DNA from 3 places in the Enterobacter asburiae genome. Region 2 is predicted to be linked to each of the others. Evidence: riboswitches for the same ligand, from Rfam matches in the RefSeq annotation. Region 2 holds a riboswitch; each other region holds the start of a gene.
The links. Region 2 has a riboswitch for thiamine pyrophosphate ahead of thiM (hydroxyethylthiazole kinase). Riboswitches for the same ligand answer to the same signal wherever they lie in the genome.
Positions count from the first base shown of each region.

Region 1: another riboswitch for thiamine pyrophosphate. It lies ahead of thiC (phosphomethylpyrimidine synthase ThiC); the one in region 2 lies ahead of thiM (hydroxyethylthiazole kinase).
Region 3: another riboswitch for thiamine pyrophosphate. It lies ahead of thiB (thiamine ABC transporter substrate binding subunit); the one in region 2 lies ahead of thiM (hydroxyethylthiazole kinase).

Region 1 is NZ_CP011863.1:3,320,819-3,326,868, reverse strand. It holds gene thiF (thiazole biosynthesis adenylyltransferase ThiF) at 1-634, opposite strand, end outside; gene thiE (thiamine phosphate synthase) at 621-1,262, opposite strand; gene thiC (phosphomethylpyrimidine synthase ThiC) at 1,262-3,157, opposite strand; TPP riboswitch at 3,236-3,347, opposite strand; gene ACJ69_RS16070 (Rsd/AlgQ family anti-sigma factor) at 3,402-3,899, opposite strand; gene nudC (NAD(+) diphosphatase) at 3,995-4,768, shown strand; gene hemE (uroporphyrinogen decarboxylase) at 4,807-5,871, shown strand; gene nfi (deoxyribonuclease V) at 5,881-6,050, shown strand, end outside.
Region 2 is NZ_CP011863.1:2,202,319-2,208,368, forward strand. It holds gene ACJ69_RS10790 (GntR family transcriptional regulator) at 1-593, opposite strand, end outside; gene thiD (bifunctional hydroxymethylpyrimidine kinase/phosphomethylpyrimidine kinase) at 636-1,436, opposite strand; gene thiM (hydroxyethylthiazole kinase) at 1,433-2,203, opposite strand; TPP riboswitch at 2,239-2,336, opposite strand; gene ACJ69_RS25735 (YadA-like family protein) at 3,003-4,013, shown strand; gene ACJ69_RS10810 (hypothetical protein) at 4,235-4,705, shown strand; partial or broken gene ACJ69_RS10815 (glycoside hydrolase family 32 protein) at 4,773-6,050, opposite strand, start outside.
Region 3 is NZ_CP011863.1:2,826,463-2,832,512, reverse strand. It holds gene thiQ (thiamine ABC transporter ATP-binding protein ThiQ) at 1-692, opposite strand, end outside; gene thiP (thiamine/thiamine pyrophosphate ABC transporter permease ThiP) at 676-2,286, opposite strand; gene thiB (thiamine ABC transporter substrate binding subunit) at 2,262-3,245, opposite strand; TPP riboswitch at 3,277-3,377, opposite strand; gene sgrR (HTH-type transcriptional regulator SgrR) at 3,414-5,069, opposite strand; gene sgrT (glucose uptake inhibitor SgrT) at 5,158-5,310, shown strand; gene ACJ69_RS13675 (sugar efflux transporter) at 5,430-6,050, shown strand, end outside.

The DNA.
Region 1 (6,050 bases), 1.1 Mb from region 2:
TGCCGCTGAGCAGCTTGATGGCTTCCAGCGCCTGCATTGTGCCCATTACGCCGACCACCGGACCAAGAATGCCCGCCGTACGGCAGTTGCGCGCCGGCTCTGCATCATCCGGCCACAGACAGCGATAGCAGCCCTGCGACCACGGCGGGGTCAGGACCATCATCTGCCCGCCGAAACCCACCGCGCTGGCGGTGATAAGCGGCGTATTATTTGCCACGCAGGCGGCGTTAATCGCCTGGCGCGTCGCCATGTTGTCCGTGCAGTCCAGCACCACGTCGGCAAGGGCGACCTCACGGCGCAGGTTTTCACCGCTGAGCCGATCCTGCAGGGCAATCAGCGCGATATCCGGGTTGAGCTGGTTCAGGCGCTGCCGGGTAATTTGCGCTTTTGGCTGGTTGATATCCTCGGTGGTGAAGAGGATTTGTCGCTGCAGGTTGCTGAGGTGAACCTCGTCGTCGTCGGCCAGCACCAGCGTACCGATACCTGCACCAGCCAGATAAAGCGCGGCGGGCGCGCCTAACCCGCCCAAGCCGACAATCAGCACCCGGCTGGCGAGCAGCTTTTGCTGCCCGTCGATGGCGATATCTTCCAGCAGGATCTGACGGCTGTAGCGCATAAAATCACGATCGTTCATCACCCGCTCCTGCCAGCTGTAACAGCTGTTCGGTGGCGAACCGCCAGTCTGCGGCCTGGGTGATGGCGCTGACGACGGCGATACTGCCGACGCCGGTCTCCAGCACCGCCGGGGCGCGTTCAAGGCTGATTCCGCCAATGGCGACGGTAGGGTAATCGACAAGGCGTTTAACGTGACTCGCCAGCTGTGTCAGACCCTGCGGTGCGGAGGACATCTGCTTGGTTTGCGTCGGGAAGACGTGGCCCAGCGCGATGTAAGAGGGACGGGCCGCCAGCGCCACGTCGATCTCCATGTCATCGTGCGTTGAAACGCCAAGACGCAACCCGGCTTCGCGGATAGCGCTCAGATCCGTTGTTTCCAGATCCTCCTGACCCAGGTGCACGCCGTATGCCTGGTGCTTAACGGCCAGCCGCCAGTAGTCGTTGATAAACAGACGGGCATCGTAGCGACGCCCAAGCGCGATGGCGGCAGCCACATCGGCTTCCACCTCGTCATCGCGTTTATCCTTGATGCGCAGCTGGATCGTTCGAACGCCCGCCTTCAGCAGGCGCTCTATCCACTCCACGCTGTCCACCACCGGATAGAGCCCTAAACGGTAGGGGACGGGCGGGAAATCGGGCTTATACATTACGCCTCCTCTTTTTTGAGGTAGATTTCGCCGCCTCTGGCGCGGAAGGTTTCAGACATGTCCGCCATCCCCACTTCAATGGTCTGCGCGGCGGCGTAGTCGCGCACCTCCTGGCTGATTTTCATCGAGCAGAACTTCGGCCCGCACATAGAGCAGAAGTGCGCGACTTTGCCTGATTCCTGCGGCAGGGTCTCGTCGTGATAGGCGCGGGCGGTGAACGGGTCCAGCGCCAGGTTGAACTGGTCTTCCCAGCGGAATTCGAAGCGCGCCTTCGACATGGCGTTATCGCGGATTTGCGCGCCCGGATGGCCTTTGGCCAGATCCGCCGCGTGGGCGGCAATTTTGTAGGTGATCAGCCCCTGCTTCACGTCCTCTTTGTTTGGCAGGCCGAGGTGCTCTTTAGGCGTCACGTAGCAGAGCATGGCGCAGCCGAACCAGCCGATCATCGCCGCCCCAATGCCTGACGTGAAGTGGTCATAGCCCGGCGCGATGTCGGTGGTCAACGGCCCCAGGGTATAGAACGGCGCTTCGTGGCAGTGCTCCAGCTCCTCGGTCATGTTGCGGCGGATCATCTGCATCGGCACGTGGCCCGGGCCTTCAATCATCACCTGCACGTCATACTCCCAGGCGATTTTGGTCAGTTCGCCCAGCGTGTGCAGCTCGGCAAACTGCGCTTCGTCGTTGGCGTCGCGGATCGAGCCCGGGCGCAGACCGTCGCCCAGCGACAGAGAGACATCGTACGCGGCGCAGATTTCGCAGATCTCGCGGAAGTGCTCGTAGAGGAAGTTTTCCTGATGATGTGACAGGCACCACTTCGCCATGATGGAACCGCCGCGCGAGACGATGCCGGTCAGACGCTTCGCGGTCATCGGCACGTAGCGCAGCAGCACGCCCGCGTGAATGGTGAAGTAGTCCACGCCCTGCTCGGCCTGCTCCAGCAGCGTGTCGCGGAACGCTTCCCAGGTGAGGTCTTCGGCAATGCCGTTGACCTTTTCCAGCGCCTGGTAAATCGGGACGGTGCCAATCGGTACCGGGCTGTTACGCAGGATCCACTCGCGGGTTTCGTGAATATAGCGGCCGGTGGAGAGGTCCATTACCGTGTCCGCACCCCAGCGCGTGGACCAGACCAGCTTTTCCACCTCTTCTTCGATGGAGGAGGTGACGGCCGAGTTACCGATGTTCGCGTTGACCTTCACCAGGAAGTTGCGGCCGATAATCATCGGCTCGGATTCCGGGTGGTTGATGTTGGCAGGGATAATCGCGCGGCCTGCGGCCACTTCGTCACGTACAAACTCCGGCGTGATGTTCTCCGGCAGGCGAGCGCCAAAGCCTTCACCCGGATGCTGATAGCGCAGCACTTCGCTACGGATGCGCTCGCGGCCCATGTTTTCGCGGATGGCGATGAACTCCATCTCCGGCGTGACGATGCCCTGGCGCGCGTAGTGCAGCTGGGTCACGCATTTGCCCGCCTTAGCGCGTTTTGGCGTCAGCAGGCCGGTAAAGCGCAGCTCGTCCAGACCGTCGTCGGCCAGGCGCTCTTTAGTGTATGCAGAGCTGCGCACGCTCAGTTCTTCGCAGTCGTTGCGCGCATCAATCCACGGCTGGCGAAGCTTCGCCAGACCCTGTTGGACGTTGATGGCAACATCAGGGTCACCGTACGGGCCGGAGGTGTCGTATACCGGCACGGCTTCGTTGTCTTCATACTGCGGGTTATCTTTGCTGCCGCCGATAAGCGTCGGGCTGAGCTGAATTTCGCGCATTGGGACGCGGATATCGGCCTGCGAGCCGGAAAGATAGATGCGTTTCGAGTTCGGGAAAGCGGTGCCTTCCAGCGTGTCGATGAAGTGTTGGGCCTGTGCGCGCTGTTCGCGGCGGGTCAGTTTTGCAGTAGACATAGCTCATTCCAAAAGTGAAGGACATGGCTTGTCAGACGACGGATGAAGCAAGAGAGGATCGCCCTCAGGCGATACAACAGCAGTGTGACTCTTGTTCCCTTCGCAGGTATTAGCCTGATCAGGTTCCGCGGATCCCGAATTAACGGTCTCAGCCCGCGCTTTCAGGCGCTGGGCACTCCGACAAGAAAAATCCCCCTCGTGAGAGGGGCGAATGGTTGTAAATTACTCGTTAACGATGAAGAACTCAAGCAGGGCGCGCGACGTTCTCTTCGCTACTGATGTTCAAATCGTTGTCCAGCACGAGGGCGATCAGCTTATCTTCCAGCGTGAATCGCTCTTCCAGCGCTTCGCCGAGGTCGGATAGCGCCTGCTGAAACTCAAGATAGTTATCGTGATCGATAGCGTTCTCGAGCGCGGAATCATAGTAATCCATGATCTGCTGGGTGTTGGCTTCCAGCAGCGGATAGAGCTTGCTGGCCGCTAAATAGGGTGTTGTCCCTTCCATTTCGCGGATAATGCGTTCATAAATATTGAAATGGCCGTCGGACAGATAGTCGACCAGGCCCTGACAAAAATCATCCAGCGCTTTTTCATTCAGTCGCATAAACGATTCTTTGCCAGGCTTAATACCGACCAGATTGTAATAAGCCACGAGTAGATGCTTGCGTACATGTAGCCAGCGATCCACCAGTTTGTTACTTCCTCTAACGCGCTCAGTCAGGCTTTCCAGCTGGTTTAACATGGTCGACTCCGCAAAATGTAGGATTGAATCTGCTTATCCAGAATGTAACCACAATGCTAACAACATGTCAGTGAAGCGAAGGTAGTGCAATAGATATGGATCGTATTATTGAAAAATCAGATCTTGGTTGGTGGATCGTCAGTCACGAACAAAAATTATGGCTTCCTGCCGGGGAAATCCCCTATGGCGAAGCTGAGGCGTTCGATCTCGTTGGCCAGCCAGCGCTACAGATCGGCGAGTGGCAGGGTGAACCCGTGTGGTTGATCCAACAGTCCCGCCGCCAGGATATGGGATCCGTGCGCCAGGTGCTGGATCTGGACGTAGGGCTGTTCCAGCTGGCGGGGCGCGGCGTGCAGCTGGCAGAGTTTTACCGCTCGCATAAATACTGCGGCTACTGCGGTCATACCATGCGCCCGAGCAAAACCGAGTGGGCGATGCTCTGCAGCCACTGCCGCGAGCGCTACTATCCGCAGATTGCGCCGTGCATCATCGTCGCTATCCGCCGGGAGGATTCCATCCTGCTGGCGCAGCATACCCGCCATCGCAATGGTATTCACACCGTGCTGGCCGGCTTCGTCGAGGTGGGCGAAACGCTGGAGCAGGCTGTGGCGCGCGAGGTAATGGAGGAGAGCGGAATCAAAGTGAAGAACCTGCGCTACGTCACCTCCCAGCCGTGGCCGTTCCCGCAGTCGCTGATGACGGCATTTATGGCCGAATACGACAGCGGCGAGATCGTTATCGACCAGAAAGAACTTCTGGACGCGAACTGGTATCGCTACGACGATTTACCGCTGTTGCCTCCGCCGGGCACCGTGGCGCGTCGGCTGATAGAAGATACCGTGGCGATGTGTCGGGCCGAGTATGAGTAGTGTTACACTGAGGCCATGACGCTTAAGGAACTGCAAAAATGACCGAACTGAAGAACGATCGTTATCTGCGTGCGCTGCTGCGCCAGCCCGTTGATGTCACCCCGGTGTGGATGATGCGCCAGGCGGGACGCTATCTCCCGGAGTACAAAGCCACGCGCGCGCAGGCGGGCGATTTTATGTCGCTGTGCAAAAACGCCGAGCTGGCCTGCGAAGTGACGCTCCAGCCGCTGCGCCGCTTCCCGCTGGATGCTGCGATCCTCTTCTCGGATATTTTGACCATTCCGGATGCAATGGGCCTTGGCCTGTACTTCGAAACCGGTGAAGGCCCGCGTTTCACCTCCCCAATCAAAAGTAAAGCCGACGTGGATAAGCTGCCGATCCCCGATCCGGAAGGCGAGCTGGGCTACGTGATGAACGCCGTACGCACCATTCGCCGCGAGCTGAAAGGTGAAGTGCCGCTGATTGGCTTCTCCGGTAGCCCGTGGACGCTGGCGACCTATATGGTGGAAGGGGGCAGCAGCAAAGCCTTCACCATGATTAAAAAGATGATGTACGCCGAGCCGCTGGCCCTGCATGCGCTGCTCGACAAGCTGGCGAAGAGCGTCACCCTCTACCTGAACGCGCAGATTAAGGCTGGTGCGCAGTCGGTGATGATTTTCGATACCTGGGGCGGCGTGCTGACCGGGCGCGATTATCAGCAGTTCTCCCTGTATTACATGCACAAAATCGTCGACGGCCTGCTGCGTGAAAACGAAGGCCGCCGCGTGCCGGTGACGCTGTTCACCAAAGGTGGCGGTCAGTGGCTGGAAGCGATGGCGGCAACCGGCTGCGACGCGCTGGGCCTCGACTGGACCACTGATATTGCCGATGCCCGCCGCCGCGTGGGCGACAAAGTGGCGCTGCAGGGCAATATGGACCCGTCCATGCTCTATGCGCCGCCAGCCCGCATTGAAGAAGAAGTGTCGACTATACTGTCTGGTTTCGGCCAGGGTGAAGGCCACGTCTTTAACCTCGGCCACGGTATTCATCAGGATGTGCCGCCAGAACACGCAGGCGTATTTGTGGAGGCGGTGCATCGGCTTTCTGCCCAGTATCACAAATAAGGAGTGATTATGGATCTCGCGTCGCTACGCGCTCAACAAATCGAACTGGCCTCATCGGTGATCCGCGAGGATCGTCTGGATAAAGATCCTCCGCAGTATATTGGCGGAGCAGACGTCGGATTCGAGCAGGGTGGGGAAGTGACGCGAGCGGCGATGGTGATACTGAAATACCCTTCGCT
Region 2 (6,050 bases):
ATTCGGGCGCTAACCCGTGAACGGGTGCGCTGCGGAAAAATATTCTGACTGCGGAAGTAATCGTACAGCGAAATGCCAATCGCATCGGGATCGGGAATGAGGCCAACCGGCACCCAGGACTCTTCAATCGACACCGCATCGTCATCCACATAGCGAATGCGCTTGAGCAAAAAGACCTCACTGTCCGGAGGTATAGACAGGTGGTTTGCGACCTCTTCCGGGCACTTCACCACCCGCTTGTTGACCCACAGCGTATTGGGCTTTTGACCGCGCAGCACTACCTGCTGGGAAAAACCGCGCGCCTCTTTCAGCGAATATTCAAAGATGTTGTTGATTTGCGTGCCATAGCCACGGGAGCGCGTCACCACGCCCTCTTCCTCCAGCGCCTGCATCGCCTTTCGCACGGTGATGCGCGACACCCCGGTTAACTGGCTCAGATCGCGCTCGCCGGGCAAAATATTCCCGTGCTCCAGCACCCCGCTGCGCACCGCGTTTTTTACCGTTTCGGCAAATTTCAGGTACAGCGGCGTGTTGTCAGGCGCGGCGATCCGTTCATTCAGTTGAGCGATTAACCGGGTATGCGCTTGTTCCATCTCTGTTTTCTCAGGCGTGGTGTTTCCTGCCAGTATACTGGGTTACCACCATGCATGAAAATGATGAACCGGCCCAATACCGTGACCCACTTCCAGAGTATCGGCTTTTGCCAGCGCCGCCGAGAGCCAGATTTTCGCTTCGCGCACCGTATCGGCCCAGCCGTCATGCCGCGGGCGCAGCGCCGCCAGCGCGGCGGAGAGCGTACAGCCCGTGCCGTGGGTGTTTTTGGTCTGCACGCGCGGAGCGGTAAAACGTACTTCGCCATCGCGGGTAAAGAGCCAGTCCGGGCTTTCAGCGTCGTCAAGATGACCGCCCTTCATCAGCACCGCCCCGCAGCCCATCGCCAGCAGCGCGTTCCCCTGTGCTTTCATCTCGCGTTCAGTTTGCGCGTGCGATGTGCCTAACAGCGCGGCGGCTTCCGGAAGATTAGGCGTGATAAGCGCCACCTGCGGCAGTAGCTTTGTACGCAGCGTCTCCACGGCGGAGGTGGAGAGCAGCGGATCGCCGCTTTTAGCCAGCATGACGGTATCCAGCACCACGTTTTGCACCTGATAGCGCTTAAGCCGCTCGGCCACCGCTTCCACAATGTCCGTCTCGGCCAGCATGCCGATCTTGGTGGTATCGATGCGCACGTCGCTGAATACCGAATCCAGCTGCGCGGCAACAAAATCCGGATCGATACGGTAGACCGACTGCACGCCGCGCGTGTTTTGCGCCACCAGCGCGGTAATGACCGAGCAGCCGTACGCGCCAAGGGCCGAGAAGGTTTTGAGGTCAGCCTGGATCCCAGCGCCACCGCTGGGATCGGTGCCGGCAATGGTCAGGGCGTTAATCCGCTTCATGCCTGCTCCTCCAGCGTGTAGAGCGCGTCGAGGAACGCGCTGGCAAAACTGCCCGGGCCACGCGACTGCGCAACGGCCACCGTTCCGGCTCGCTTCATCCATCCGCAGGCGGCGGTGACGTTATCCATCCGGTCGCCCGGCAGCGAACAGCTCGCCGCCACAACGGCAGAAAGCGCGCATCCAGTTCCCACTACGCGCGTCATCAACGGATCGCCGCCCGTAACCGTGCGTGTGCGTTGTCCGTCGGTGATGTAATCCACTTCTCCCGTGACCACGACAATTGCATTCGTCTGACGCGCCAAAGCCTGCGCGGCAGGCACCGCGCTGGCTGCGGTATCGGTCGTATCAACGCCGCGCCCGCCCGCGCTCATTCCGGCAAGGGCAAGAATTTCAGAGGCATTGCCGCGAATGGCGGCCGGTTTCAGGGCAAGGATTTGATGGCAAAAACGGGTGCGGAACGTCAGGGCGCCCGCAGCAACCGGGTCCAGCGTCCAGGGCTTGTCTGCAGCCACCGCGCTTTCTATTGCCCGACGCATCGCCTGGGCACGCGGCGAGGTCAGCGTGCCAACGTTAATCAGGAGCGCATCGGCGATGGCGGCGAACTGTTCAGCCTCTTCGGCCTCAATCACCATCGCGGGTGATGCGCCAAGCGCCAGCAAAACGTTGGCCGTAAAGGTCTGTACGACATCGTTGGTCATACAGTGGGTCAGCGGAGAACGGGTTCGGAAGTGGTGTAAAACGTGTAAATCGAGCAGGTCAGGCTGCATGGGTTCGCTCCTGCCTTGCGTGAAGAAGCGATGACCAGGAAGGCATCTGACTTCCCTACGCTGGCATTATCCAGATCAGGTAATACGGGTATTTCTCAGCCTTCAACGAAGAAGGGCACCCCGAGTCATTGGGTAAGAATTAACTTACATTTTGCCAGATTAGGGTAAGTTGCCTGCTGAAGCAAGCGTGCACTTTTGGGTTTCGATTCTTCGTCCAAGACTACAGGTTCTGCGTTATGATACCTGGAATGAGGAGAACAACTCTGATAATTGCAAAGACATTACGCTTATCTATTTAATATAACGCCATCCGTTATAACATATTCATTACCTCCTAAAAACACGACCCGATTCATCACTGAGATAATTATCCACACAAACAAAATTTTTTTAGTTTGTGATCCATTGACTTTCACTTTCATTAATTACGATCGCTTGTTTCGCTTGAAACAATAAGCACCGGGTTTAAACATCCATCTTTATTAAACATTGATCCTTCAATCAATAGCTTACCAGCAAAACAAGCATCAACCATGCGCATCATAAGTTAATGTAAACATTGAAATAATCCTTACCCAACCACATCCAGCGACTTTAATCATTCATGTCGTTTATGATTTAGATCAATATTAATTATTACACAATATTAGATAGTTACTACGCGTTGCAAAATAAGCGATTAAACCAAAATCGCAGTAACCAACCATGATTTCATTAACGCATAACAAGAAGTTATGACATCCCGCCAGGATAGCGCCCTTACTTTTTTATTAATTTTTTAAGTGGTGAGAGCTTTTAAATGAGAGTTACTAAAATTACTGTTTTTGCGCTTAGCGTTATTTTCTCTGGTTCAATGAATGTAGCTAATGCAGCTAATGTAGACATAAATCTTAATGATAATGTCAACAATCCAGGTACTTCTATTCAGATTCAGGGCACTGATAACACCGCTTATAATCTGGATAACATTAATGGGGATAACGTAAGGCAAGATGGGCAGATCTATAACTTGCAAGGTGATCGCGATCGTTTGCAAGACGAGATTGACGTAAGCAAAGGTAATATCAGTACTAACACCGCTAATATTTCCTCTCTTCAAACTACGGTTTCTAACGTCGATCAGGACGCTAAGTTAGCTGGTGCCCTTGCTGATACCGCTAATAAAAAAGGTGTTGCGGCGTTACAGGGCGTGCTGACTAACGTAACTGCAATTACTAATATTGAAACTGTTAACGCTGTGCAAGATAGTCGCCTTGCAACTGTTGAAGCGACTAACGGTATGCAAGATGGCCGCCTGTTAGCTCTTGAGAATGCACCAAAACCAACTAACGGCGTAGATGGAAAAGATGGTGCGAAAGGTGATAAAGGCGATACCGGCGCGACAGGTGCACAGGGCGTTGCCGGAATTAACGGACGTGACGGAGCGAATGGTAAAGACGGCAAAGATGGAAAAAATGGCATGACGACCACCGTGACACGAACGCAGGTAGACACGGCAACACAGGCTAAAGTCGCTACTAATAGCCAGGCTCTTATGGCCGAGGCTCAGGAGCTGCAGGCAACCAAACAGACATTACAGGCACTGAATAACAACACTAACCAGCAATTTAAATCGCTGCATGAGGAAGTCGATAATAATAAGAAGGAAGCAAACGCAGGTATCAGCGGCGCGATGGCGATGGCCGGTTTACCTCAGGTGCAAACGAATCAGCGCGTAATGTTCTCGGCTGGCGGGGCGACTTACAACGGTGAAAGCGCTTTAGCGGTTGGGCCTCTGTTAACTTTAACAAACATATGGTTGCTAAAGTGAGCTTCTCTGATGATAGCGCGAATAACATGGGTGCTTCAGTCGGCGTAGGGATTGGTTTTTAATAAACAAGCAGCATGAGAAAATACATTGTTATCTCCGTAATATTGTACCTAATGCTTATTATCGTTGGCGCATGGTTAGGTAGTATGTATCAGGCTTATTATATTTGCGTCAATTAAATATCCTTCTATCGTACATATTTTATCTAAGGTATTTTTGAAATGAAAAAGTCACTACTGGCGGTATTAATAGCTGGTGCTGCCATCCTTCTTTCTGCGTGTACTTCATCTGCTCAGCGCATGGCCGATTGCGAGCTTCAGGGGATTAGCAAAGATACCTGCTACCTCGCTGAGCAAAACCGCCAGAATGCCTACAATGAAGCCGCACAAAATGCAGCATGGGCGAACGCGCGTGATGCCGCTGCGGGTACGGGAATCTGGGCTAAGAAAGATGCGAAACAACATGCTCAGGCAGCTAAATCAACGCACGCCTTTAAATGGGGAGGAATGAAAATTACGATTAGAGGTGAGATATTAGATGTTGACGGAGTATTAGGCGCGCTGGATGAAAACGAGCCTCAGGCAAAGGTTTATTCACAAGGGTTATACACCTTCATTTACTATCCTGCTAAAGGTAAATTAGCGGTAAGTAAAGAAGGTCAGTTCCAGGGCTATGCCAGAAAGATTAAATAATAATAAAGGCGACATCAGTCGCCTTTATTATTTGCGGACCTTACTGATTTTTTATGATGTAACCCATTTACTCTAACTGCCACGCCCCGGCATCAATGAGCGACGCACTCCCCGTCCAGGCAAACAACGCCAGCTCGCGAGCCCCGCTTCAGGATAAATGCGGCTGCTGAGGCACGCTTCCCCCTCATTGACAAACACCTCCACAGACGAGTTGTCAAAGAACAGACGCAGGTTTAGCGTGTCGTTCAGGTTAAGCGCGACGCTTCGGGTACCGCACAGGCCATACTGCGGATAGTGACGCTCCAGCACCAGGTGCTGCATCTGCGCATCAACATAGACGCGTAGCCCGTCTCCAAGGCAAATACCGTATTGCTCCGCGCTGCTATTAGCGCAATCCCACCGCAGAATGACCTCCAGCGCGTCGCAGCTTTCCACCTGAGCGATTTGCTGGTTATTAAGCGTACTTATCGGCCAGGGGAACCACGCCCCGCGCAGGCTTTCGACTTCTCTGGCTGGCCGCATTTGCAGGCGGTTATCCTCACTAAGCGTCAGATCGCGCGGTAAGGAGAGCATACCCGCCCAGCCATCCTGCTGTTCCGGCAGGGGCGATTCCCACATGTCCAGCCAGCCGATAACGATGCGGCGGCCATCAGGCGTGAGGAAACTTTGTGGCGCATAGAAATCATGTCCGCGATCCATCTCCACAAATTCCCCTTCACGCACAAAAGGTTGGCCGGGCTGCCACTCGCCCAGCAGGTATCCGCTCTGGAAAAGATTACGATTTTTGAATCCCTCTGCCGCCAGCCCCTGAGGCGAAAACATCAGCACGCGTTTACCATTTAGGGTGAAAAAGTCGGGGCATTCCCACATATAGCCCATCTCTTTTTCAGCCACCGCAAGCACGCCCATATCCAGCCACTCGCGCAGATCTGCAGAACGGTACAGGCGCACCTGGCCCGTCTCGCCGTCGCGCGCGCCGACAACCATGTACCAATCCTCCCCTTCACGCCACACTTTCGGATCGCGGAAGTGATGCAGGCCTGGCGGGGTGTCAACGATCGTTCCCTGCCGGGTAAAATGAACGCCGTCACGGCTGGTCGCCAGGCACTGCACCTGGTAGAGATTAGCCTCATCATCAGGATCGCCGTGGAATTTATGTCCGGTGTAAATCAGCGCCAGCGTATCGCCATCTACTACCGCCGAGCCGGAAAAACAACCGTCCTTATCCTCTGGCCCTTCCGGCGCCAGCGCAACCGGGAGATGCTCCCAGCGAACTAAATCCTTGCTCCGCGCATGGCCCCAGTGCATCGGCCCCCAATGGGTCGAATATGGATGATGCTGATAA
Region 3 (6,050 bases), 620 kb from region 2:
CGAATTCCCAACAGTGAAGACGCCCCCGCCTTACCACTCAACAGTTCTTCTGTTTTTCCATCCCACAAAATACGCCCTTCGGCAATCACCACCGATCGCGGCGCAATCCGTGCGGCATCCTCAATACTGTGCGACACCATCAGCATCGTCAGCTGCTGGCGCTGGCAGACGTCCTGCACCAGCGCCAGCATCTCCTGGCGCAGTGCGGGATCGAGCGCCGAGAACGGCTCATCCAGCAGCAGGATCGGCTGCTCGCGCACCAGACATCGCGCCAGCGCTACGCGCTGACGCTGACCGCCGGAAAGCTCGCCCGGCAGCCTGTCGATGAACTCGTTGATCCCCATCTGGGCGGCAATGATCTCCAGCTTCTGGCGCTGGGCATCGTTCAGCCTGAGTCCCGGATGCATTCCCAGCGCGATGTTTTGCCGCACCGTCAGGTGGGTAAACAGGTTGTTTTCCTGAAACAGCATTGAGACAGGACGTTTTGCGGGCGGCGTGTGGGTATGGTCTTGATTGTTAATGACGATCGCGCCGCTTGCCGGCTGCAGAAAACCCGCAATCAGATTAAGCAGCGTGCTTTTTCCCGCGCCGCTTGGGCCAAGTACGGCGATCGTCTCCCCCTGACGCACGGAGAGCGTGAAGCGCATCGGCAGATGCTGGTAAAGCCAGGTTACATCAGTCAGTTTTAACATCACGCCCCGGAAGTTTTTCGATAACGGTAAATAAGGCAAAGCACAGCAGCAGCAGTAACAGCGCGGTGACCGCGCCGTCCTGACTGCGATAAGAGCCGATCTGCTGATAGAGCCAGTATGGCAGCGTGCGGAAATCGTCATTGCCAAAGAGAGCCACCACGCCAAAATCCCCAATCGACAACACGCAGGCAAACGCCAGCGCCTGCGCCAGCGGGCGTTTTAGCGCGCGGAGCTCGACCACCTTCAGCCGCTGCCAGCCCTGCATGCCCAGCGACTGGCACAGCAAACCGTAGCGGCTGTTGACGTCGCGCATCGGATTTTCCAGCACTTTGAGCGCGTAGGGAATGGCCATCAGGGCGTTGGTGAAAATCACGATGCCATCGGCCCTTTCCGGCAGGCCGACGGTGCTGTTGAACAGTAAAAAGAAGCCCGTCGCCAGCACGATGCCCGGCATCGCCAGAATCAGCATGCCCGTCAGCTCCAGCGCCTGTCCGGCCTTTTGGGCCTGCCGCGCGTAGAGTTCGCGGCTGCTCCACAGCAGCATCATGGTCAGCATGACGCACAGTAACCCTGCCGCCAGCGCGATACGCAGCGAGGTCCAGGTCGCCTGCCAGAGGACGGGCTGTTGCAGGACGGAGATGAGATTGAGGTTCAGTCCGTCAACGATAACGGCCATCAGCGGCGGCAGCAGTAGCAGAAGCGCCAGCGCGATCAGGATAAAATCGGTGACGCGACTGTGCAGGCTGTCCTGCGGATCGCGCCAGCCGGTTATTTGATTGCTGCCAGGGGGAATGGCTTTACTCAGCCGCTGGCTCAACAGCACCAGCACAAGGCAGCACGCCATCTGCACCATCGCCAGCAGCGCGGCGCGACCGGGATCGTAGTCGTAACTCAGCGCCTGGTAAATCGCCAGCTCAATGGTGGTGGCCTGCGGCCCGCCGCCGAGCGACAGCACGGTGGCAAAGCTGGCAAAGCAGAGCATGAAGATTAACGCCGCGACGGGCGGGATCTGGCGGCGCAGCCACGGCCATTCGACAAAGCGGAAGAACGACACGCCGCGCATGCCGAGCTGGGCAGCAATCTGGCGCTGTTCGCCGGGAATATTCTCCAGCGCCTGCAAAAAGAGGCGCGTTGCCATCGGCATATTGAAAAACACGTGCGCCAGCAGAATGCCCCGCAGGCCGTAAGGAGAGAATGACCATTCCAGACCAAGCTGGCCGCACAGCGAAGCCAGCCAGCCCTGGCGACCGTAAACGCTCAGAATACCAAATACCGCCACCAGCACGGGCAGGATCAGCGTCATGGCGCACAGGCGCAGCAGTGCCAGCCTGCCGGGAAAACGCCGCCGATACAGGGCGCGCGCAAGAAAAATAGCCGGGAGCACCGACAGCAGGGCTGAGAGAGACGCCTGCCAGAAGGAGAACCGGATAACGTGCCAGAGGTAGCTGTCGTGCCAGAGGGCGAGCAGGTCGCTCTCTGGCGCGTTGAACCACAGTGCAAGAAAAGCCCCCAGGCTGACCACCACCATCACTGTGGCGGCGAGCAGCCCGGGAAGTAACCAGCCGGGAATCAACGGCTGACGGCGCGTTGCCATTCACTTACCCATGCTGCACGCTGCGCGGCGACCTGCTGCGGCGAAAACTCCAGCGAGGTGTTTGGTTTGGTCAACTGCTCGAAACCTGCGGGCAGGGTAACGTTAGTGACCGGATACATCCAGTTACCAGCCGGGATGGCATTCTGGAACCCCGGTGAAACCATAAACTTCAGGAACTTCTCGGCCAGCTCCGGCTGTTTGCTGGCGGCGGTACGCGCGGCGACTTCCACCTGCAGATAGTGCCCTTCAGCAAAATTAGCCGCAGCATAGTTATCTTTCTTCTCGGCGATAATGTGGTAGGCCGGAGAGGTGGTATAGCTCAGCACCAGGTCGCTTTCACCTTTCAGGAACAGGCCATAGGCTTCGCTCCAGCCCTTGGTCACGGTGACGGTTTTGGCGGCTAGTTTCTGCCACGCTTCCGGCGCTTTATCCCCGTAGACCTTTTGCATCCACAGCAGCAGGCCCAGGCCCGGCGTGCTGGTGCGCGGATCTTCATAAATCACGCGCCATTTCTGGTCACTTTCGACCAGCTCTTTCAGGCTCTTCGGCGGGTTTTTCAGCTTATTTTTGTCGTAAACAAAAGCAAAGTAGCCGTAGTCGAACGGCACAAAGGTGTCGTTTTTCCAGCCGCCCGGCACGTTAACGGCATCTGCCGCTACGCCGCTTTTGGCAAACAGTTTGGTTTGCGAGGCGGCTTCCAGCAGGTTGTTATCCAGCCCGAGCACCACGTCGGCCTTGCTGTTTTTCCCTTCCATGCGCAGACGGTTGAGCAGAGAAACGCCATCTTCCAGCGCCACGAACTTCAGCTCGCAGTTACAGTCCGCTTCGAAGGCTTTTTTGACCACAGGGCCAGGGCCCCAGTCGGCAGAGAAGGAGTCATAGGTGTAGACCGTCAGGACGGGCTTGGCAAAAGCAGGCAGCGCAAACAGCGCCAGCAGGGGAAGAACTTTTTTTAACACTTTGCACCTCAAAGTTGAGTGGCAAAGGATTTTGAGCGACAGCCTCAAATCCCTTCGCCGGCGTTATCCGGATCAGGTTCGACGGGTATTATCTCAGCGCACATCTGTGATGCAGCACCCCGTTGAGAACGGCGCTATTGTAATGATTTGGTGAATATTACGAAAGCGTTATGGCTCCGGCGGCGCAAACCAGGCGGATTTAAAATCAAACCAGCCCAGGGTATTCATCCGCAGGCCGCGCATGCTGCGCTGGCCCTGGATCATCAGCCAGTGATGGATCAGCGGTACGATCGCCTGCTCGGCCATCAGCTGCTGGCACCACGCTGCAAGATTCATTTCGCCCGCGCGCCACAGGGCGGCGTCCTGCTGCCAGTCACGGTCGATGCAGTGCTGGATCAGCGGGACTTCATACAGATGCGAGAAAAGGGAAAAATCGAGCGGCAGGGTAAAGTTGGCGCTGTTGAGCCAGATATCACTGGTGATCTCCCCCTGATGCCATTCGTCATAGTCCACTTCCCTGACCTCTAACCTGACCCCCTTGGCTGCCAGCAGCCGGGTCATGATTCTGGCGATAAAACGATGCTCCACGTGCTCGCGGTAGTAGGTCAGGGTGATGGACTCCAGCCCTGCGGGTTTGTCGCAGTGCACCGGGCGGGCGTGGTGCCAGCGCGGCAGCAGGCCGTACGCCGGGAACCAGTATGTCTGGTACTGCTCTTCCGCATGGTAAATCAGATTGGAAGGGGACAAAACGTGGCTGATCCACTTGCGAACGGCCTGGTTTGCCCCACGGTGGGTGCGGCGGTCAAACAGGAGATAGTAACATCCCTCCTCGAGGCGACTCTCCACGGCCTTTTCTCCCGTGGTGGGGCCTTCAAGCGTTAGCCCGCAGCTCAGGTCTTCATTGAGATCCGGTAATACCCAGACGTTCACTTCGTCGATCAGCGCCCGATAGCCAAAGTAGTCATCGAACGCGCGGATTTTCAGCTGATGGCTGTTATTGCGGGACACGGAATAGGGCCCGGTGCCAATCGGCAGGCTGGCAAAGTTGTTCATTGATTCCCACTCGCCGGGCAAAATCATCGACGGCACGTAGCCCAGCAGCCAGGGAAGCCATTTATCCTGCTGCGACAGCTCAATATCCAGGGTCCAGGCCGTGGGCGAGTGGACGCGGGAGATATGCGAGTAGAGCGGGAGCTTGCGGGCACGTTCCAGAGAGGCGATGACGTCGTGCATTTCCAGCTCGCGGCCGTGGTGAAAGTGGATGCCGGGGCGTAAGAAGAAGCGCCAGTGGCGCGGGGAAAGCTGCTGCCAGTGGTGCGCGATATCCGCTTCCAGTTCCCCGTTTTCCTCATTTATGCGCGTCAGGCCGCTGAAGATTTGCCGGGCCATATGAGTTTCTGAGCGGCGTAAAGCCGTGCCGGGCAAAAGATTTTTCATCGGACGGTAGTAGAGCACCCGCAGAATGTGTCGGCCCTGACGAAAGCTGCGCCCGAGATGGGAAACCAGCATCTGGCGCACGGCGGCTTTGTCGCCCACCAGCTGTACCAGCTGATCGATGCGGTCCTGCTCCAGCAGGTCTTCCGCACGCTGCTGCTGCAGCGCCAGCCCGGTATAGAGGAAAGTCAGCCGCGAGCGTTTGCCGCGTCCCGCCTCCGCTTCCCAGCTTAACCAACCCTGCTGCTGCATGGTGTTGAGCAGCGTGCGCATATGGCGGCGGGAGCAGCTAAGCAGGTCAGCCAGCTCGTTGAGCGTGGTCTCCTGCGATTGCCCCTCGCAGCACTGCCAGAGGCGGATAAACTGTTGTTGCAGACGACCGGAAGGCATAAAAGGGGAACTCCTGACAAAAAACCAGCAATTTATTTATCCCTATATTAGGCCAATAATTCTCCTCGATGAAGCGAGGAGGTAAATTATGAAGAGGTCTACCGCACGTCAGTTTTATCAGCAGTACTTTTCAGCGACAAAGGGATCGTCCTGGCTGGCCCGCCGGTGTGCAGAGCAACGGCTGAAAACGTTAGAAGAATTGATGCAGTGGGACGTTACAGCCCCGACCTCTTCCCGCTAACTCGCCTCGATCATGTGTGACTGAGTATTGGTGCTTATCACCCGCCAGCAAAATGTTTTTGCTGGCTTTTTTCGTTTACTATTCACCCAATTTCGATTCGCTTTCACAAGGACTTGCGCATGCTGTGGTTGATGACGATGGGGCGACGCCTGAACGGCGTGTATGCCGCTTTTATGCTGGTGGCCTTTATGATGGGCGTGGCGGGGGCGCTGCAGGCGCCGACGCTGAGCCTGTTTCTCAGCCGCGAGGTGGGGGCGCAGCCGTTTTGGGTCGGCCTGTTTTATACCGTCAACGCCATTGCCGGGATCCTGGTCAGCCTCGCGCTGGCGAAACGATCGGACAGCCAGGGCGATCGCCGCAGGCTGATCCTCTTTTGCTGCGCCATGGCCGTGGGTAACGCGCTGCTCTTTGCCTTCAACCGTCATTATCTGACGCTCATTACCTGCGGCGTGCTGCTGGCGTCGCTGGCGAACACCGCCATGCCGCAGCTGTTCGCGCTGGCCCGTGAATATGCGGATAACTCGGCGCGTGAAGTGGTGATGTTCAGCTCGGTGATGCGCGCCCAGCTTTCGCTTGCGTGGGTCATTGGCCCGCCGCTGGCCTTCATGCTGGCTTTGAACTACGGCTTTACCACCATGTTTTCCATCGCCGCCGGGATTTTTGTCATCAGCCTGGTGCTGGTTGCCTTCGCGCTGCCGTCCGTGGCGCGCGTCGAACAGACGACGGATAAACCTGTCACC